3 regions of the Amycolatopsis sp. PSD-21 genome follow, and region 2 is predicted to be linked to each of the others. Evidence: riboswitches for the same ligand, from Rfam matches in the RefSeq annotation. Region 2 holds a riboswitch; each other region holds the start of a gene.

Region 1 (6,972 bases), 2.7 Mb from region 2:
CGATCACCGTGCCGGTCAGCAGGCCTTCGACGGCGCGGGCGAGTTGCTGCACGGCGGGCGCCGCGGCGGCGGGCAGGAGATGCCGCAGCACCACGGTGCGTTCGGGCAGGCCCAGCAGGCGCAGGTGCCCGGCCACCTGGCCCCGGGTCTGCTCGGCGATTCCGATCCGGAGTTGCCGGGCGACGTCGCACAGCTGCCGGGCGACCAGCACGATCACCGGCAGGACGAGGACTTCGGGGCGTGCGGTCAGGTCCGTTCCGGCCGCGGTCGCCGGGAGCAGTCCGGTGTAGACGGCGAATCCGGCGACCAGCAGCAGACCGAGGACGAACTCGGGGATGGCGTGCAGGAACAGCGTGACCGAGGTGAGCATCCGGTCGGTCCGTGATCCTTCGCGCAGCCCGCAGGTCACCCCGATGGCCAGCGCGAGCGGTACGAGCACGAGCAGGGTCACCCCGGCGAGCACGGCGGTGGCGGCGAAACGCCGGGTGATCTCGTCGGTCACCGGGGCACCGGTCACGAGCGACCGGCCGAGATCCCCGCTCATCAAACCCGAAATCCAGTGCCCGAACCGGTCGAGGACCGGCTGGTCGAGGCCGAGCCGGTGGCGCACGGTCGCCACCTGCTCGTCGGTGGCCTGCTCGCCGAGCACGACCGACGCCGCGTCGCCGGGAAGCAACGCGGTCACGGCGAACGTCGCGACCAGCACGAACATCGCCTGCAGTACCGCGAAACCCAGCCGCCGGGCGGTGTAACCCGGCACGTCAGGACAGCCGGGCGCGGTCGAACCTCGCCCAGTCGAAGGTGTTCGGCGGCGCGGTCACCAGTCCGGAAACCCGCTTCGACACACCGATCGTCCAGGTGCTGAACCCCCAGGCGAGCAGGCCTCCGGACGCGTGCACGATCCGCTGCGCGTCACCGAACAGCGCCAGCCGGGCACCTTCGTCCGCGGTGGCCGCCGCCCGGTCCATGAGGGCGTCGAACTCCGGCGAGGCGAAGCCGTTGACGTTGTTCGAACCGCCGGTCCGGAAGCGCTGGTTGAGGAACGTCGGCACCGGCAGGGTGGCCGTGCGGGTCAGCGCGGCGACGCCCTTGGTCTTGATCTCGCTGAAATAGGTGCTCGACGCGCGCGTGTTCGGCGTGACCTTCAGCCCGATTTCCCCGAGCTGCCGGGAAATCAGCGTGGCCGCGGTGGCGAAACCCGGGTCGACGTCGCTGGTTTCGACGGCGAAGGCCAGCCCCTCCGCGCCCGCCTCCCGGACGAGCGAGCGGGCCAGTTCCACATCGCGCCCGCGCTGGGGGATACCGGCGGCGTACCCGCGGAGTCCCTTGCCGAACAGGTCGTTGCCGATCTCGCCGCGGCCGGCCAGTGCGACGCGGTTCAGCGCCTCTCTGTCCACTCCGGACAGTACGGCGCGGACCAGCCTCGGGTCGGCGAACGGCGGCTGCGTCACGCGCAGGATCATGCCCTGCATCGTCGTTCCCTTGGCTTCGAGCAGCGAGACGCGCGCGTCACCGGCCAACCGGGCCGCGGTTCCGGCCGCGAGATCGTGGGCGTAGTCGACCTGCCCGGACAGCAAGGCGTTGACGCGCGCGGCTTCCTCGTTGACCGGGACGAATTCCAGTTCGCCGACGTTCGGCGCACCGTCCCAATGGGACTCGTTCCTGCGGAACACCGCCGGGCCGCCAGGGGTGAACGAGACGAACCGGAACGGGCCGGAGCCGACCGGCGCCGTGAAGTCCGTCGTACCGGCGGGCACGATCTCTGCGCCCGGAGCGCCCCAACCCGACGGGAACTCGAAGTCGGGCGCGGTCAGGATCAGCTCGATTTCGTTGGGGGACACCGCTTTGCTGCGGCCGAAATCAACCTTCGCGAAGTACTGCCGTGATGAGGAGGCCAGCGCGGGATCGGCGATCCGCCGGAAGGTGTAGAGCACGTCGTCCGCCGTGACCGGACGGCCGTCGTGGAAGGCCGCCCGCCGCAGCCGGATCCGCCAGCGCGTGCCCGAATCGTCGCTCTCCCAGGACTCCGCGAGCCGCGGCCGCAACGAGGTGTCGGCGTTGTAGGCGACCAGCGTGTCGAAGAGCGCCTTTGCCCTCGCCTGGTCGACGAAAAGGGAGACCTGCGCCGGGTCCAGCGTCTCCTTCGAGCCGCCCGCGGCGAACGCGACCCTCAACCGGCCTGTGTCCGCCGGCGCGGTCCCGCACGCGGCCAACGGCGTGAGAGCGGCCAGGGCGAGGAGCCGCCGGCGGGTGAGCGGATGACGCGTCATAGGAACCTCCGGGACATCGAGCACTGTCCCGGGCGCGCGGCCGCACGTGAACGGGACCCCGCTCCGTACTCCACGACAGTTGGGGCTGGCGGTACCCGGCGGGCAGTCCGGCTCTCGGCACCGGGAGTCCTCCCAGGCCGATCACGGTTGCGGGTCAGCGCCGGATTCACACCGGCTTCCCCCGACGGGCACCTTCTTGCGTTGTGGCGCCCACGGTAACCCATGACCGCGGTGTGCTACACAGGATCAAGATCACGAAGGGAGGCCGGTGGACGAGAAGCTCGCGGCGGACTGGGTGCGCCGGTGGGACATCCAGCAGGAACGCTACATCGCCGACCGCGAAGAACGCTTCGCCGTGCTGATCGACGTCGTCGAGCACGTATGCCGTGGCGTCGCCGAGCCGCTGGTGCTGGACCTCGGCTGCGGACCGGGATCGCTGGCCACGAGGCTTGCCGGGCGGCTCCCGCGGGCACGGATCGTCGGCGTCGACAACGACCCCTTCCTGCTCGCGCTCGCCAGGGCCACCCGGCCGCCGGGGGCGGAAATCGAGTACCTCCAGGCGGACCTCGCCCAGAGCGGCTGGCTGAAGTGGGGGCCGGTCGACGCCGCGGTCTCGACGACCGCGTTGCACTGGCTGCGTCCCGAGCGGCTCGCCGAGGTCTACCGTGACCTCGCCGGAGCGCTGAGGGCGGGCGGAGCGCTCGTCAACGGTGATCACTTCTACGACGAACAGCCTGCCATCCGCGAACTCGCCGAGGTGGTCAAGAACCGGCGGGCGGAGCGTGCCGGGGTCGGCGCCAACGAGGAATGGAAGGCCTGGTGGGCCGCGGTCGCCGCCGATCCCGCGCTGCGTGAGCGGTTCACGGCCGACGAGCTGCGCGGCATTTCGACCGGCTACGGCAACCGGTTGAGCCCGCAGGAACACACCAGGCTGCTCCGGGAAGCGGGCTTCGCCGAAGTGGCCCCGGTGTGGCAGTTCGGCGACGACTACGTCCTGACGGCCTTGCGCTGACGCCGATCCGGCCGTCGGTCCTGGACGCGTCGGGCGACGGCGAGCACGACAGGCGCCGCGAGCCAGCACAGGTAGGCGGCGGTGTCGTTAGTCAGGAACGAGACGGGTACGGAGATCCCGAACACCGCGGCGAGGCAGACGCTGCGAGTCAGGCTTTGGGCGAACACCTTCGGCGGCCCGCCGGTCCCGTACAGGTGTCCGCGCCGGATCTCCCGGATGATCAGCGCGAACGACGCCGAGGCCAGGACCTGCACCATCGCGTACACGCTGAACCGGAGCGGGAAGGCGCCCTCGGCGGTGATGACCCGCGTCGCGAACGGCATCAGGACCTGCATGAACAGCCAGGCCAGGGTGAGGCTGATCAGGCGCCCGTTCAGTGCGCGGACGTAGGGGAAGATCTCGTGGTGCGCTCGCCAGTGCGCGGAGATCACCACGAAGCTGAGCGCGAAGGCGATGTATTCCTTGCCGTGGGCCGAGATCGAGCTCAGCATGGCGCCGGTGGTGTCGCCGTGGGGGATCGGGAGATCCAGCGCCAGCAGGGTGAGCGCGATCGCGATCACCGCGTCGGCGAAGATGCCGAGCCGCTCGGCGGCGGCCTTTCCGATCGCGCCGCCGGTCTGTGTCGTCATGGTGAGTGCCTCAGGCGGCGATCTTCGCGGCGAGGCGCCGCGATCGCAGGGCCAGGACGATCATGACCGCCGGGAGCAGGACGTCGGTGACGAGCACTCCGCCGGTGTTGCCGGGGGCGTGGTCATCGTTGGCGAACCATTGGTAGACGTGGCCGATCGCGGCTCCCCAGAGGAACATCCCGCCGGCGATGCCGATGGTGAGGCGTTCGCGCGCGGAGGCCGAGGCGGCCCGGAAGCCCAGGACGGCCAGCGCGAGGTTGGCGAAGGCGATCTCGAACATGAACGGCGTCCGCTCGAAGCCGATCGCCGTGGCCATGACGTCCGGGAAGGCGAGGAAGGCGACCGTCATCCACAGGCTGCCGCAGCCGAAGGCGCCGATGGCCCACCAGCGCTGCCAGATTTCGAGCCGCTCCTGAGACGACGTCGCGTGGCGGGCGCGGAGGAAGGCTCCGGCGGCGGGCACGACGACCCAGACCAGGGGGAAGGCGGATTGGGTGAAGTAGTTCATGCCTTCAGTCTTACCTAGTTAATATTAACCCGTCAACACTGATGGTAGGGTGGCTCCGTGGACGACGGACTCGCGGACCTGCTGCACCGGGTGGTCATGCTGATGGGCGAAGCCGCCCGTCGGCGCGCCGACGACCCAGACGGTTTGACGTACAGCCAGATACGGCTTCTGGGCACGCTCGAGGAGATCGAGCCGGCGACGCAGCACCGGCTCGCCCAGGCGCTGTCGGTCTCCGACCCGGCGATCAGCCGGGCCCTGCGGCCACTCGAAGCGGACGGTCTGGTGCGGATCACCGTCGATCCCGAGCACGCGCGCCGACGGCTGGTCCGGCTCACCGATCTCGGCCGGAAAGCCTTCCACGCCGCGGGAAAGCCGCTTTACGACGAGCTGCGCGAAGGGCTCATCGCGGCGGGCTTTCCGTACGAGCGCTATCTCCAGGACACCGTCCGGCTGGCCGAAATCCTCGCGGCCGACTGAGCCTTACCGGGCTTTTTCCAGCACCAGCGGGGTTTCCGCGGCCGGCAGGACGCGTGCTTTCGCCTTCACCCGAGACAGCATGACCGCGCACACGATCGCGAAGAGGAGGGGCACCGTGGCCGCCACGACGATGTCCCGCGCCGCCAGCGCCTGCCCGATGAGGACGCCCGCGATCCCCGGCCCGACGATGGAACCGAGCCGTCCCAGCGCGGCCGCCCAGCCCACACCGGTGGTCCGGGAGCCGGGCGGATAGGTCGCCACCGCGAGGGCCAGCTGGCCGAGCTGCGCCGACACCACGCCGACTCCCGCACCGGCGAGGCACAGGAGCAACGCGGTGTCGCCGAGGGACGCCTTCGCCGCGATGATCATGAACACCCCGCCGATGGCGGGCATCAGGATCATCGCGCGGGCGATCCCCAGCCGTCCGGCGAGCGGCAGCAACGCCAGGCCGCCGATGATGCCGCCGAGGGTGAGGAACGCGAGACCGAGCGGAGCCTTGGACGGGCTGAAGCCGTATCCGGTGAGCAAGGTGGGGATCCACGAGATCAGGACGTAGGAGGTGATGAAGACGAGGAAGGAGAAGGCCCAGATCAGCGTGGTGGGCAGGCGCAGGGCCGGGTCGAAGAGCCTGCCGATCTTCGCGTCGCTCTTGTCGCCGACGGTCGCCGTGACCGCGGTCCCTTCGGCGGGCAGCAGCCACGCCAGCACGGCGGCGAACAGCAGCGGGACGATCCCCGCGACGTAGAAGACGCCGTCGCTGCCCACGAGGTTCAGCAGACGCCCGCCGAGAAGCCCGCCGAGTCCGGCGCCCGCCCCGAGACCGAGGGCCACCGCGATGGATACCTGCTCCCGGCGGTTCTCGGCGCTGTGTTTCGTGGCCAGGCCGACGGCCGCGGGCACCACCACGCCGAGCCCGACCCCGGTGACCAGGCGGGTCGCCGAAAGCAGCGCGATCGACTCCAGGGGCAGGGTGGCCGCCGTCGCGATGGTGGCCACCCCGAAGAGCACGACGGCACCGATCAGCAGCCGCCGTCCCGGTATCCGCGCGCCGAGGTATCCCGCCGACAGGTAGCCGAACACCACGCCGATGTTGGTCAGCACGACGGCGAGGGTGAACGCGGCCGGCGTGACCGCCCATTCGGCGGCCATCGTGGGGATGGCGAGCGAGAGCGCGGCCGTGTCGAAGCCGTCCAGGAGAATCGCCAGGAAACAGAGGACGACGACCGTCCAGTGCACGGAGCCTGCCCGGGTGGCGCTCATGAAGTTCTCCTGTTCTGGCCGTGGGGAGTGGCTTTCGCGACACCCCTCGCTGGAACTCGTGCCCGGCCGCGACGAAAGCATTCGCGGCGGGTGTCCACAGTGGTCATCACGCGGCGACCTGCCGTCCAGCATAGGGAAAGCCCAGCACAGACTGGGGAATCGACGGCGGAGAAGGCAGTTCAGGAGAACGCGCCGCCGGATCGGGCATCCGGCGAGTAGGTTCGCCTTGTGGGGTCTGTACTGGAATCGGTGCGCCGCGTGGTGATCGTAGCCTTCGACGGCGCGCAGATACTCGATGTCGCCTGCCCCAGCGGGGCGTTGGAGATCGCGAACTCGCACGGTGCCGCGCCGCCGTATTCCGTCGAGCTGGCCACCGTTCATGGGCGCACGACGCGGAGTTCGTCGGGGATCCTGCTCGCCGGTGTGCGGCGGCTGGCCGAGGTGTCGGGGCGGATGGACACGATGCTGGTGGTCGGAGGCGCGGGAACGGAGGCGGCCGCCAGGGACGAGCGATTGCTGACGCAGGTGCGGCGGCTGGCCGAACGGAGCCGGCGGGTCGCTTCGGTGTGCACGGGGACGTTCGTGCTGGCGGCCGCCGGGTTGCTCGACCACCGGCGGGTCACCACGCACTGGGGATACAGCGAGCAGCTCGCCGCGACTTTTCCCGCCGTGACAGTGGATCCCGCCCCGCTCTACATCCGCGACGGGAACGTCATCACCTCGGCCGGGGTCATCAGCGCGCTGGATCTCACGCTCGCGCTGATCGAGGACGACCACGGTCCGACGCTGGCCCGCGAAGTCGCCCGTGAACTGGTG
Region 2 (6,972 bases):
CCGGGCCGGTCACCCGGGAGGTCGGTCAGGGTCACGTCGACCCAGAGCGAGCCCTCCTCGCTGTGCTTCACCAGCAGGCGTTCCTGCTGCGTCGGCTGACCGTGCGTCATGAGCTGTGCGAGCGCGTTCCGCAGGCGGGCGACGTCGTGGTCGGCGGAGCCGAGATCGGGAATCTCCCGGCCGCGCAGCGCCGTCGGACGGCAGCCGAGGAGACGGCCGAGCGCGGCGTTCGCCTCCACGATCACGCCGTTGGCGTCGGCGAGGGCGATCCCGATGGGAGAAGCGGAATAGAGCTTGGAGAAGCGCAGCACGGCGGGCTGATGGTCGGGCTCGGCCAGGACGGCGTCCTTGGCGACACCGAGCAGCAGTTGTTCGAGTTGCTCCTTGGGAAGCGATACTCCTTTAGTGTCAGCGAGCGTCTCGGCCCATCTCCGAGCGACGTCCACCAACCCTGGCGCGGAACCAGGTTCGGGCACACTTCACCTCTTAATGCGCGGTCGATGGCCAGCTCAGACCGGGTGTCCGAGCCCATGGGCCCACACTAGGTATGAGCCGGCCGGGTGTAGTGCCACGGCATCATGCGCGATCCGGGGTGTCTACCGGCTGAAAGGGTGATCGCTGCTACACGAGTGGTGACCGGAAGTTACCAAGAGTACTCGATAGTGGTGTGGCCTCATCGAGACCGCAGGCGGATCGGCAGGCCGTCCGCCGGAACCGGCAGGGACACGTAATCCCAGCGTGCGGTGTAGTCCTCCGGCACCGACCAGCGATACGCCCGCAGCATCTCGTGCAGCAGCGCCTTCACCTCGAACGTCCCGAAATGCAGGCCGATGCACTTGTGCGCGCCGCCGCCGAACGGCATCCACGCGTAGCGGTGCGACTTGTCCTCACGGCGTGCCTCGCCGAAGCGGTCCGGGTCGAAACGCATCGGGTCGGTCCAGTGCTCGGGCGAGAAATGGTTGACGGTGGGGGAAACCCCGACGAGTGTCCCTTCGGGAATGAAATGCCCGAGGACCTCGGTGTCCTTCACGGTCTTCCTGGTGAGGGAAGGAACCGGAGCCACCAGCCGGAGGGATTCCTTGATCACCAGGTCCAGTGTCGTCAGGGTCTCCAGCGCCTCGATGTCCGGCACGTCGTCGCCGAGCGAGAGGGACTCCTGACGCGCGCGTTCCTGCCACTCGGGGTTCTTGGCGAGGTGGTAGACGGCGGCGGCGCTGGTGATCGTCGACGTGTCGTGCGCGGCCATCATCAGGAAGATCATGTGGTTGACGACGTCGGAGTCGGTGAAGCGGTCACCGTCTTCGGTGGTGGCGTGGCACAGCGCGGTGAAGAGGTCGTCGCCGTCGCCCGCCCGTTTCGCGGGCAGGTTCGCCGAGAAGTAGCGTTCGAGGACCTTGCGGCCGTGCAGGCCCGCCGCCCAGCGGCCGCCGGGAACGGGAAAGCGCACGATGGCCGTGCCGGCGCGCACGGAGTTCACGAACGCGCGGTTGATCGAGGCCGCGTCGTCGCCGGACCGCATGCCCATGAACACACGCGTCGCGACGTCGAGCGTGAGTTGCTTGAGGGACCAGTAGATCCGCGGGTTCGGCCGGTCCGCCCACGCGGCGACGCCCTCGCGCAGGGCCGATCCCATCTGGTCGACGTAGCCGGTGAGCCGCTGCCGGGTGAACGCCGCCTGCATGATCCGGCGGTGCAGGTGGTGCTCGCCGAAGTCGAGCAGCATCAGGCCGCGGTCGAAGAACTGCTCGATGAAGAACTTCCAGCCCTCCTGGGAGAAGGCCTTGTCCTTGTTCACCAACGCGATCTGCGTCGCCTCCGGGCCCGTGAGCGCGACGATGCGGCGGCCGAACGCGCCCATCCACGAGACGGGGCCGTAGGTCTCGTAGCGTTTCAGGCCGAACTCGATGCCGAAACGCATGAAGTCCAGCGCGTGGCCGATGACCGGCGGGCCCTCGTCGCCGAGGACGGGTTTGAGGCCGGGAGGAGCGGGCGCGAGTTCGCGGACCGGCCACGTCGCGCCGAGCCAGCGCTGGTCGACCGAACGTGGCAGGGGGATCGAGGTGAGCGGCGGGACCCGCTCGCGCAGCGCCCCGGTGACCTTTTCGACGGCGTTCGCCATGGGTGACCATCTCCCCGCTGAGATCGGTTACCACTCCACCATCGCACCCTTGTTGACGTCCTGACAATACCTCGATGGAAGTTCCGTGAAGGCCTCCTTCACTACCTTGAGGGTAGGGAAGGAGGCCTTCACGGACCGGTCAGGCCAGTTCGGCGCGGACCGTGCGGGCGGCCGCGACGAGGTTCCGCAGGGCCGGCTCGACCTCGGCGTAGCCGCGGGTCTTCAGGCCGCAGTCCGGGTTGACCCAGATCCGCTCGGCGGGCACGGCGCCGACCGCGGTCCGCAGCAGCCCGCTGACCTCGTCGACGCCGGGGACTCGCGGCGAGTGGATGTCGTAGACGCCCGGCCCGACGCCGCGGCCGAAGCCCGCCGCGCCGAGGTCGGTGACGACCTCCATCTTCGACCGCGCGGCCTCGATGCTGGTGACGTCGGCGTCGAGCGCGTCGATCGCCTTGACCACGTCGCCGAACTCCGAGTAGCACATATGCGTGTGGATCTGCGTCGCGTCGTCGATCCCGGACGTCGCGAGGCGGAACGACGAAACGGCCCACGCGAAGTACGCCTCATGCGCCGCGGCGCGCAGGGGGAGCAGTTCCCGCAGGGCAGGCTCATCCACCTGGATGACGCGGATACCCGCCGCCTGGAGGTCGTGCACCTCGTCGCGGATGGCCAGCGCCACCTGACGGGCGGTCTCGCCCAGCGGCTGGTCGTCGCGGACGAACGACCACGCCAGGATCGTCACCGGACCGGTCAGCATGCCCTTGACGGGTTTGCCGGTCAGGCTCTGCGCGTAGCGCGCCCACTCGACGGTCATCGGCTCGGGACGCGAGACGTCGCCGTACAGGATCGGCGGCCGCACGCAGCGCGAACCGTAGGACTGCACCCAGCCGAAGTCGGTGGCCGCGAAGCCCGCCAGCCGCTCGGCGAAGTACTGCACCATGTCGTTGCGCTCGGGCTCGCCGTGCACCAGCACGTCCAGGCCGAGGTCTTCCTGCAGCCGGATGACGCGCCGGATCTCGGCCTTCATCGCGGCCTCGTAGCCCGCGTCGTCCAGCGAACCCGCCTTGTGCGCCGCCCGCGCTTTACGGACCTCGGTGGTCTGCGGGAACGAGCCGATCGTGGTGCTCGGCAACGGCGGCAGATCCAGCGCGGCCTGCTGCGCCGCCGCGCGCCGGGCGTAGGGGGAGCGGACGGTGTCCTCCGGCCGCAGCGCCTCCAGCCGGGCGCGCACCCCGGAGTCGGCCAGATCGGCCGCCGCCGCGCGATCCGCGGCCGCGGCACGGGCGGTGGAGAGGTCGACCCCCTCTTCCTTCAGTGCGCGCCCGAGCAGGACGACCTCGTCGACCTTCTGCTTGGCGAAGGCGAGCCAGCCCTTGAGACGCGGGTGGAGCCCGTCCTCCCGCTCGACGTCGTAGGGCACGTGCAGCAGTGAGCACGACGTCGACACGCTGACCGACCGCGCGGTGCCCAGCAGGGTCGCCGCCCGGCTGAGAGCGCGGGCCGGATCCGTGCGCCACACGTTGCGCCCGTCCACGACACCGGCGAGAACCTCCTTGTCCCGCAAGGCGGGTTCGGCGGCGACAGCGTCCACAAAGGACTCATCGGTGACGAGGTCGACGGCGATCGCGTCGATCGGGGAACGGGCGAGCACGCCCAAGCCGCGACCGAGACCGCCGAAGTACCCGGCGACCAGGATCTTGGGCCGCGCGGTTTCCTTCGCGAGCCGGTGATAGGCGCGGATGAGCGCGTTGAGCTCCCGCTCGGTGCGGTCGGCCGCGAAGGCGGGCTCGTCGAACTGGACCCACTCGACGCCTTCGTCGTGCAGACGGCGCAGTAGCTCGACGTAGCCGTCGAGGAGGTCGTCGAGCAGGTCCAGCGGGCGGAAGCCCTCCGGAGCGGTCTCCGACGGCTTCGCGAGCAGCAGGAACGTCACCGGGCCCACCAACACCGGCCGGGTCTCGACGCCGACCGCGCGGGCCTCGCGGTACTCGTCGAGCGGCTTGGTGCCGGCGAGCGAGAACGCCGTGTCCGGGCCGAGCTCGGGGACGATGTAGTGGTAGTTCGTGTCGAACCACTTCGTCATCTCCATCGCGGGCGCGTCCTGCACGCCGCGCGCGGCGGCGAAGTAGGTGTCGAGCGGCGAGAGGCCGAGCGTGGTGAAGCGCTTCGGTAGCGCTCCGAACAGCTCGGCGGTGTCGAGCACCTGGTCGTAGTGGGAGAAGGTGTTGCAGGGGACGGAATCCAGTCCCGCGGCCTTGAGATCCCGCCAGGCCCGGGTGCGCAGCGCGCGGCCGGTGGCCAGCAGTTCGGCCTCGTCGATCTTGCCCGCCCAGTAGCGTTCGAGTGAACGCTTGAGTTCCCGGTCCGGTCCGATCCGGGGGTAGCCCAGCACTGTCGTGCCGATTTCGGTCACAGCTCTCTCCTCGCGAGCTTGTCGTGAGAGCCCGGAGCGCGCGCAGGAGTGACCGCCGTTCGGTCGCGCCCATCCCACGAGGCCCGGACTCACGCACGCCGTCGGCGCGCGTACCACGGGCAGGTCTTCGGACTCGTGGGCGACTCGCTCGCGCCTACCGGCCGTCGCTTCCCGGGACGCCATGCCCAGTGCTTTACCGTGTCTCGCACGGTGACGGCTTTCGTTCCCACATACCGCTGCGGGGCAGTCCCGGATTCGCACCGGGTTCCCTGTTACCTCGACCGGCCGGGGAGGCCGGGCGAACCAGTAGCACCCTGGAGCGTACCGAGGCGCGCCAGTGGCCCGCTGGACATGTGACGAACCGGACGCCACGCGTGACCAGACGGACGCCACACGTGATTGAACGGCGAACTCGCGTGATCGGGGGCGTAACTCGCGTGATCGGGGGCGTAACTCGGGTGATTGAGGGCGTAACTCGCGTGTTTGGAAACGGAACACGCCGGGCGGAGGGCGCCCGGCGTGTCGTCCGTCTGATCACGTGAGTTCGCCGCTCAATCACGCGAGTTACGTGTTCAATCACGTGAGTTACGTGTCTGATCACGCGAGTTACGTGTTCGAGCACGCGAGTTGCGTGCGGGGGTCAGTCCCAGTCGAGGGCGCCGCCCGACTGGTACTCGATGACGCGGGTCTCGAAGAAGTTCTTCTCCTTCTTGAGGTCCATCGCCTCCGACATCCACGGGAACGGGTTCTCCGTCTCGCCGAAGATCGGCGCGAGACCGATCTGCTGCGCCCGCCGGTCGGTGATGAAGTGCATGTACTGCTCGATCAGCTCGGCCGAGAGCCCGAGCATGCCGCGCGGCATGGTGTCGCGGGCGTAGGCGACCTCGAGCTCGCACGCCTCGGTCAGCATGGTGCGGACCTCGGCCTGGAACTCCTCGGTCCACAGGTGCGGGTTCTCGATCTTGATCTGGTTGATGCAGTCGATGCCGAAGTTCAGGTGGATCGACTCGTCACGCAGGATGTACTGGTACTGCTCGGCGATGCCGACCATCTTGTTCCGGCGGCCGAGCGAGAGGATCTGCGCGAAGCCGGTGTAGAACCACATGCCCTCGAAGATCACGTAGAACGCGACGAGGTCGCGCAGGAAGGCCTGGTCGGCTTCCGGCGTCCCCGTCTCGAAGTCCGGGTTCTCCAGGTTCTGCGTGTACTTCAGCGCCCACGCGTCCTTGTCCGAGATGGACGGGACCTCGCGGTACATGTTGAACAGCTCGCCCTCGACCAGGCCGAGGCTCTCGCAGATGTACTGGAAGGTGTGCGTGTGCACGGCCTCCTCGAACGCCTGGCGCAGCAGGTACTGGCGGCATTCGGGGTTGGTGATCTGCCGGTACACCGCGAGCACGATGTTGTTGGCCACCAGCGATTCCGCGGTGGCGAAGAAGCCGAGATTGCGCTTGAGCATGGTGCGCTCGTCCTCGGTGAGGCCGTCGGGCGACTTCCACAGCGCGATGTCGGCCTGCATGGCGACCTCGGTCGGCATCCAGTGGTTGTTGCAGCCGGCGAGGTACTTCTCCCACGCCCAGGTGTACTTCATCGGCAGCAGCTGGTTGACGTCGGCGCGGGCGTTGATCATCCGCTTGTCGTCGACGTTGATGCGGGCGGCGCCGACTTCGATCTCACCGAGGCCGGTGGCGTCGGCGGAGGCGTCAAAGGTGGTCATAAAGGCTCACTTCACGTGTGGGTCGGGTGGGTCGTGAGTGGCGATTCGGGTTAGAACACGAATCGCCACTCACGACGGGCGGTCACTGGCAGGCTTCGCAGTCGGGGTCGTCGATCCGGCAGGCGGCGCCGTCGGTGGCGACGAAGTCGACGTCCGAGACCTGCGGCATCTCCTTCGGCTCCGGCTTGGCGGCCGGGGCGGTCACCGGGACGGCCGGGACCGCGGCGGCGGGCGACGGCGAGACCGCGGCGGCGGGCGACGGCGGGACCGCGGCGGAAGCCGACGGGGCGGGCGAAGCGGCGGGAGCCGGGGCCGGGGCGGCGGGCTTGGGTGCCGAAGGTGCGGCCGGGGCCGGGGTGGCCGAGACCGCGTTCAGCTTGCCGTCGGTGCCGCGCAGGGTGCTCTTCTCCACGTGCGTCGCGGACCGCGCCCGCAGGTAGTACGTGGTCTTGAGGCCCTTGTGCCAGGCGTAGCGGTACAGCTCGTCGAGCTTGCGGCCGCTGGGCGCCGCGATGTACAGGTTCAGCGACTGCGCCTGGTCGATCCACTTCTGGCGCCGCGAACCGGCGTCCACCAGCCACTTGGACTCGATCTCGAACGCGGTCGCGTACAGCGCCTTCAGGTCGTCCGGCACGCGGTCGATCTGGCCGAGGCTGCCGTCGAAGTACTTCAGGTCCGACACCATGACCTCGTCCCACAGCCCGCGCTCCTTGAGCGAGCGGA
Region 3 (6,972 bases), 2.5 Mb from region 2:
CAGCTGCGGGAACACCGACAGCGCGACGATCACCGCCGTGCCCACCTCGTACAACGCCGGCGGCATCGCCTTGAGCAGCCGTTTCGGGTTCGCGAGCGCGTTGGCCGCGCCGAGGCAGATCACCATCGCCGCCAGCCGCATCCCGTCGTAAAGCCCGCCCAGCAACGATTCCGCGGACACGTCGCCGAAGAGCCGGATCCCCGCCGCCCATTCCGGCAGCGGGATCTCGGGCAGCCGCAGGATGATCGTGGATCCTTCGGCACCGCCGAACACGATGCGGAAGAACACGCGGATCGCGACGATGAACGCGCCGAGGTACAGGTAGAGCCGGAACGCCAGCGCCCACGGCGCCTCTCCGCGCCGGGCCACGACGACGTATCCCGCGATCGCCACGATAGTCAGCAGCAGCCACGGGTTCGTCGTGCGGGTCGCGGCGACGGCGAGTCCCAGCGCCCACACCCACCACGCGGCCGGATGCAGGTCGCGCGGCAGGAAGTAGGACGTCATCAGGCTCCTTGCGCGCGTTTGCGTCTGCGCGCCATCAGGAATCCCGCCAGGCACAACGCCAGTACCGCGGCGCCCGCCGCCCACGGCGCCCAGTCGCTGGCCCCGGACTCGCGCTCGATCGCCGCGTTGACGTCCTCGGCGTGCTCACCTCCGGTGAACGCGACGTTCCACGACGGGTCCGGTGCCTTCGGCCGCGCCGAGGCGCTCGGACGCGGTTTGGGCGGCGGCAGCGCGCCGGAATCCGTACCCGCGGCGGGGGCTTCTCCCGCGCTCGGTTCCGCACCGGCCGTTTGCCGCGGATCGTCCCCCGGCTGCGGTCGCTGCTGCCGCTCGCCGGGATCGCCGGTGGCGGGCTTGGCCTCTTCGCGCGGCACGCAAGGCCGGCCCTCGGTGCCGGGCCGCACGGCGGAGACGCGCGGGACGGGGTTGCTCTTGGCGGTGGCGTTCAAGGAGAACGACCAGCCCTCGAAGCCGCCGGGGGTGAAGTCGCGGTTCTTGAGCCCCCACTGGCTGTAGTCCCACGCGCAGTTGTTCGAGGCGTGCCAGTAGGACCAGTAGGCCTGCGCGGGAGGCGTGTCGACACACGGCTCCCGGTACTCCCCGCGGCCGTTGACCGGGATGTTCTCGGCCGCGGACGGGCGGTTCTCGATCCGGCAGACGAACGACTCGCCCCAGCGCTGCACCCCGGCGATCTGGAAACCGGCGCCCTTGAGCGCGTCCAGCCCGGTGCCGCGGGTGGTCTGGGGATTGCAGCGGACGATGGCCGTGCCGCCGAGTTGCTGGAAGTCCACCACCACGGTGACCCCGGTGTCGTCCTTGCAGAACCCGGGATACCCCTTGCCCTGGTCGACGGCGTGCGCGGACGGTGCCGTGGCGGCGATCAGGAAGACCGCCGCCACCACGGGAAGGACCTTCCTCACGGGATGGCCGGGTTCCTCGGCGTGACACCGGGCGGCGGGTTGGTCGTCGCCGACTTGTTCAGCGAGAACGACCAGCCCTCGAAACCGCCGGGGGTCACGGTGCGGTTGAGGGCGCCCGTGGTGCTGTAGGTCCAGGTGGTCCCGGAGCCGTCGGCGTGCCAGTAACCCCAGTACGCGCCGGGGGAAGGCGTGGTGACGCAGGCTTCCTTGTAGTTCGGGTTGGACGACAGCGGGATGGTCTCCGTCGCGGCCGGGCGGCCTTCCAGGCGGCAGACGAAAGCGAGGCCCCAGCGGGCGGTGCCGGCGACCGCGATCCCCGCGTCCTGCAACGCCTTGATACCCGTGCGGGTGGTGCCCGGCGCGGCGTTGGGCGAGCAGCGGGTGATCGTCGGCGCGGCGGTCCCGCCGTTGCCGTCCAGCTCTTGGAAGTCGACCACGACGGTGACGCCGGTGAGCGCGTCGGGGCCGGTGCAGATCCCGTTGTAGCCCTTGGTGGTGTCGACCGCGTTCGCGGGTGCGGCGGAAAGCCCGATCAGTCCGATGAGGACGGACGTGACGGCGAGCAGTCTCTTCATGGTGTTGCCCCCTTTTTCTTGGTGAAACGGCGAAGTACGAAAACCAGGGCGAGCACGGTGAGCAGCAGCAGGACGGCCAGTCCGGCGAGCCCCCAGATCAGCCATGACGGCGGGGAGCCGGACTGCTCCGCGGCCAGTACCGGTGCGGCGGACGGATTCGCCTCGGTCAGCGGCAGCCGGATCGCGGGCGAGAGCGGCGACTCGGCCGCGGTCAGCCAAGAGCGGCCCGCGACTCCTTGCGCGGCGGCCAGACTGGTCGGGAAGTCGGTCTCCCCGGCGGATCCCTTGGCCAAACCGCCGTCGGCTCGGACCAGCTTGCCCAGTGACCGCGCCGTTCCGCTCACGTCGAGGCCGGCGGCCTGCCGTGCGGCGGCGACGGCGGCGCTCAACGCGACGTCCGGTTCTCCGCCCTCTCCGGTGACGACGCCCTCGCCGGTCGGCCGGACGCCGAGCGCGCCCACCGCGGAGACGAACGCCGACACACGCCGCTCGGTCCAGCCGTCCGGGCGCCGGGATGGGGGCGCGGCGTCGGTGTGCGGCCGCGCGGCCAGCGCGGTGACCGCGGCTGCGGTCGCGGCGAGGTCGCCGGAGCCGCATTCCACGGTGTCGAGATGCTTCGGGAAAGTTCCGTCGGCGCACTGACGCGAAAGGAGCAGTTCGACCGCGGGCCCGGGATCGGCGGCGGTGGCGAGCACCGCCCAAGCATGCCGCTCGACGGTCTCGTCGGCATCGGCGAACGATCCGGTGTCGGTGAACTCGCCGTCGGCACCGCGCAGCTTCACCAGATCGGCGCGCAGTGGCCCGGCGGCATCCGACTTCGCGAACTCGGCGACGAGCACGAGTTTCGCGAGCGGTTCGGCATAGGACGCCTCGCCTTGCTCATACGGCGCGCCGTGGGCATAGGCCTGGACGGCTTCCGGCTTCAGCAGGAATTGCGACGCGCGGGCGACCGCGTCCGGCTGCTGGTCCAGCGCTCGCAGGGCCAGCACCACGTCGGCGGTGGCGTCGTAGTCGACGTAGGTCTTGCCGTCCTCGGCCACCTCCACGTGGTCACCGCCGGAGAGCCGGTTCGCCAGGTAGGCGCCGAGGCGGACGGGCGGTGTCGCCGTGTCCGGGATGGCGATCGCCGTCTCCGTCCTTACCTGGAGGCCGGTGGGCGTGCCCGCCTTCCTGGGTCTGGGCGGCGGCGTCACCGCGGTCGTGATGGTGGTCGTCGTGGGAGCCGGGGCGACGTTGGCCGGCGGCCGGACGTCACCCTTCGCGAGCGCGTAGAAGCCGACCTGCGCCAACCCGAGCGAAGCCTGGGCACCCGCACGGATCCAGGTGTCGAGCCCGCTGATCCCCGACGTGCGCGCGGACTCGTAGTCGGCGGGGTTGTAGGCGATCGCGCCGAGCTCGCCCGCGAGCTTGGTACCGGAGTCGGCGGCGGCGTTCGCCTGCGCGGATTTGAGGTACCGCACGCCCTTGTCCACCGCCGCGTCCGCGCCGCCGGCGTCGGCGAGCGCCTGGACGATCAGGCCGGTGCTGTTGGTGTTCGGCGCTTCGGTGCTGACGCCACCACCCCAGCCGCCACCGGCGGTCTGGTTCGCCTTGAGCCACGAGACGGTCTTGGCGATCGGCGCGTCGAGCCCGGTCGCGCCCGCCTTCCGTGCGGCCAGCAGCGCCGAGAGCCCGAGACCGGTGGCGTCGCCGTCCGACGGCGACAGGTCGAGCGGTTTCCCCTCGTCGCAGGTCGAGATCTTGCGGCCGTCCGGCGTGACGTGGTCACCGGTCTCGTTCGTCGGGATGTCCTTGAAGAAGAGGCGGAAGTAGCCCTCGGAACACTGCTGGGTCAGCAGCTTGTCGATGGCGAGCCGTTCACTCTCCCCCGCCGCGGCGAGCCCGATGACGCCGAGCGCCTGGCCGAAGGTGTTCGCGTCGTTGTTCACCGGGCCGGTGTGCTCCGGATCCTTGGAGTAGTCGCTGATCCGGCCCTTGTCGGGGCCCTTGCGCATGATCGCGGCATGGGTCTCGGCGACCAGGTCGTATCCGTCGACGTTTCGCGGGTCCCGGCCGGAAACCTGCGCGGCGACCAGCATCTTGGCCAGCGAGCCGCCGACGACGACCTTGTCGTACCCGCCCCCGGGAATCAGCCCGTCCCAGGTGAAGTAGTCGGTGGCGTGGCCTTCTTCGTCGAGGAACCTCATGATCGGCTCGGCTTTCGTGCCGTCGCCCGAGGCGTACATCGCGAAAAGGACGTCGAGCATCACGCCGTGGTCCGGCAGTGTGCCACCGCTGGGATTCTCGAGCGTGCCGTCCGGCTTCAGCTTCGTCGCGAGCCAGCGGGAATTCGCCTTCGCGGCGCCGAGGTCGTTCACGGCGGCGGCCGTCCCGGTGAGCAGTGCGGCGACCACGCCGACGCTGACGGCGAACGCCATCGCGGCCAGGTACCCGCGGCGCATGGCTCCTCCTTGCGGCGTGACGGAGGACGGCGCGGGACGCCGCGGTCACCCCTGTTTATCGCGACAGTGGTTCGTTCATCCGCCCGTTCGGTATCCCGGCTCGCCCCGGTGAAGGGCCTACGGTTGCGCGACAGCGCCGGATTTCGACCGGCTTCCCCGTCACGGGCGGCGGTGTTCTGTTGTCGAGCGAGGCGAGGTTAACACTCGATCACCTCCGGCAGGCACCGCTGACCAGGTCGGTCATCAGGATCACACCGGTCCTTCGCGCTCGGCGGTACTCTTCGGTTCGTCCGATTCAGCGCGGTCGTGGGGGAAGTCCGGTGAGAGTCCGGCGCTGTCCCGCAACGGTGTGCCTCCAGGCGAGCCCGGTCACCCACGTCGCGCGGTGTCACCGACTCCTGTCGTGGAAATGCGGGAAAGGGTTCTCATGAGACGTTTGGTTTTCGCTGTCGTGCTGCTGTGCGGCATCGGGCTGGTCGCCGCTCCGGCGGCGGCCGCGGCCACCCACAACAAGGCGGACGCCGCCGCGGGCTGGCTCGCGAGGCAGATGACCGACGGGGAACGGTTCGAAGCCGACTTCGGCGGCCAGAAGTTCCCCGACCAGGGTTTGACGATCGACGCGATCTTCGCGTTCGCCGCCGCCGGGGTGTCGGACACGAACGCGGGCAAGGCGATCGCGTGGCTGGCGAAACCGGAGATCACCACGGCCTACGTCGGCGGTGGCACGGAGGCGTACGCGGGCGCGCACGCCAAGCTGCTGCTCGCCGCGCAGATCCGCGGCAAGGACCCGGCGTCGTTCGGCGGTGTCGATCTGAAGGCGGGCCTGCTCTCGCTGCTCACGCCGTCCGGCCGGTTCTCCGACCGGTCCGAATACGGCGACTACTCCAACGCTCTTTCGCAGTCGCTCGCCCTGCTGGCGCTGGACCGCACCGGCGAGGCGCCGGCGCGGGCCGTGGCGTTCCTCGCGGGCAGCCAGTGCCCGGACGGCGGTTTCCCCCTGAACTTCGGCGAAGCGACTTGCGTGAGCGACGTCGACGCGACCGCGACGGTCGTCCAGGCCCTGCGCGCCACCGGTGACGCGGTGAACGCCGGAGAGGGCACCTCCTGGCTGGTCACCAAGCAGCACCCGAACGGCGGCTTCGGTTTCGCCACCGACGCGCCGAACGCCAACAGCACCGGCCTCGCCGCGCAGGCGCTGGCCGGGCACCGCCCCGCCGCCGCGATCAAGGCGCGGGAATTCCTGCGGTCGCTGCAGACCGGCTGCGCCGGCGCCGAGGCGGACCGCGGCGCGATCGCCTACGACGCCACGGGCCTGAACCCGTCGACCGCCCCGCGCGCGACCGCGCAGGCGATCCTCGGCCTGGCCAGGGTTCCGCTGAGCGACCTGCACGGCGGCGGACGTCCGCAGGCCCCGGTCCTGGCCTGCCCGTAACTCGCGTGATCAGAGACGTGACTCGCGTGTTTGGAGGCGTAACTCACGAGTCACGCCGCTGATCACGCGAGTTACGGCTCCAAACACGCGAGTTACGCCTTCGATCACGCGAGTTCGTCATTCGCCGGCGGCGACGCGGCGCGCGAGCTCCACCCGGGACCGCACTCCCAGTGCCGTGAAGATGTTCCGCAGGTGGTGATCCACCGTGCGATGGCTGATCACCAGCCGCCGCGCGATCTCCTTGTTCGTCTCCCCCGCCGCCACCAGCCGGGTGATGGCGTCCTGCTGCGGGGTGAGCCCGGCGAGCGACCGGTGCGGGGTGTCGACGGTCTCGCCGGTCGCCCGCAGCCCGGCCCGCGCCCGTTCGGCGAACCGGGTGGCGCCGACGTTTTCGAAGCCCCGTAAGGCATCGCGGAACTGGTCGCGGGCGTCGCGGGTCCGGCGATGCCGTCGCAGCAGGGTGGCGTACGCGAACCGGGTCCTGGCGAGTTCCATCGCGCCGCCCGCCCGCCGGTGCGCCTCGATGGCCCGTACGAAACGCCGTTCCGCGGTCTCCGGATCCGGCGCGGTCAGCGCGTGACAACGGTGGCTCAGCGCGAGCCAGCAGGGTTCCGCGCCCGCGAGGGTCCAGCGGTCGAACACCTCCAGCGCGGCCAGCGCGCGTTCGGGCCGCCCGGAACAGACGGCCGCTTCGACGAGTTGCGGGGTGGCCAGCACCCGGATCACCGGCTGGTCGCCGGAGACACCCGAAGCGAGATCTTCGAGCCTGCTCAACGCGTCGTCGGGCCGGTCCTCGGCGAGGTCCAGACAGGCGTTCGCCCACGCGGCGACCGCGGCGGGCCTGCCGAGACCGCGTTCGGCGATCCCCTCGGCCGCCTCGTCCAGCTCCGGTACACGGTCACCGAGCAGGGCGGCGGCCAGGCCCAGCAGCGTCAGATGCTCCATCCGCAGGTTGTGCGGTGCGCGCAGCCCGTCGCGGGACGCCGCCCGCGCACAGGGGATGCGGTCGAGCGCGATCGCCGAGAGCGACAGGTAGATCAGCGCCCACGGCAGTTCCGCGTGCCGTTTGCCGAGCCGCGCGCGGCTCACGGCCGCGG

Evidence for each region. A riboswitch is a leader RNA that binds a small molecule or an ion and turns the genes downstream of it on or off. The one in region 2 is predicted to bind cobalamin.
Region 1: linked by a shared signal. The riboswitch ahead of ACZ1DY_RS28790 (ABC transporter substrate-binding protein) and the one ahead of metE (5-methyltetrahydropteroyltriglutamate--homocysteine S-methyltransferase) in region 2 are both predicted to bind cobalamin.
Region 3: linked by a shared signal. The riboswitch ahead of ACZ1DY_RS27945 (peptidase) and the one ahead of metE (5-methyltetrahydropteroyltriglutamate--homocysteine S-methyltransferase) in region 2 are both predicted to bind cobalamin.

The regions. Positions count from the first base shown of each region.
Region 1 is NZ_CM145712.1:6,147,950-6,154,921, reverse strand. It holds gene ACZ1DY_RS28795 (ABC transporter permease) at 1-760, opposite strand, end outside; gene ACZ1DY_RS28790 (ABC transporter substrate-binding protein) at 762-2,270, opposite strand; cobalamin riboswitch at 2,373-2,499, opposite strand; gene ACZ1DY_RS28785 (class I SAM-dependent methyltransferase) at 2,539-3,282, shown strand; gene ACZ1DY_RS28780 (TMEM175 family protein) at 3,258-3,911, opposite strand; gene ACZ1DY_RS28775 (DUF6790 family protein) at 3,922-4,419, opposite strand; gene ACZ1DY_RS28770 (MarR family winged helix-turn-helix transcriptional regulator) at 4,477-4,896, shown strand; gene ACZ1DY_RS28765 (MFS transporter) at 4,900-6,156, opposite strand; gene ACZ1DY_RS28760 (GlxA family transcriptional regulator) at 6,415-6,972, shown strand, end outside.
Region 2 is NZ_CM145712.1:3,481,106-3,488,077, forward strand. It holds gene ACZ1DY_RS16835 (putative bifunctional diguanylate cyclase/phosphodiesterase) at 1-476, opposite strand, end outside; gene ACZ1DY_RS16840 (cytochrome P450) at 674-2,119, opposite strand; gene metE (5-methyltetrahydropteroyltriglutamate--homocysteine S-methyltransferase) at 2,259-4,532, opposite strand; cobalamin riboswitch at 4,634-4,855, opposite strand; gene ACZ1DY_RS16850 (ribonucleotide-diphosphate reductase subunit beta) at 5,173-6,249, opposite strand; gene ACZ1DY_RS16855 (ribonucleoside-diphosphate reductase subunit alpha) at 6,332-6,972, opposite strand, start outside.
Region 3 is NZ_CM145712.1:5,985,671-5,992,642, forward strand. It holds gene ACZ1DY_RS27925 (energy-coupling factor transporter transmembrane component T) at 1-507, opposite strand, end outside; gene ACZ1DY_RS27930 (ABC transporter substrate-binding protein) at 507-1,427, opposite strand; gene ACZ1DY_RS27935 (flagellar hook-length control protein FliK) at 1,424-2,002, opposite strand; gene ACZ1DY_RS27940 (hypothetical protein) at 1,999-4,443, opposite strand; cobalamin riboswitch at 4,533-4,600, opposite strand; cobalamin riboswitch at 4,713-4,838, shown strand; gene ACZ1DY_RS27945 (peptidase) at 4,871-5,875, shown strand; gene ACZ1DY_RS27950 (helix-turn-helix transcriptional regulator) at 5,993-6,972, opposite strand, start outside.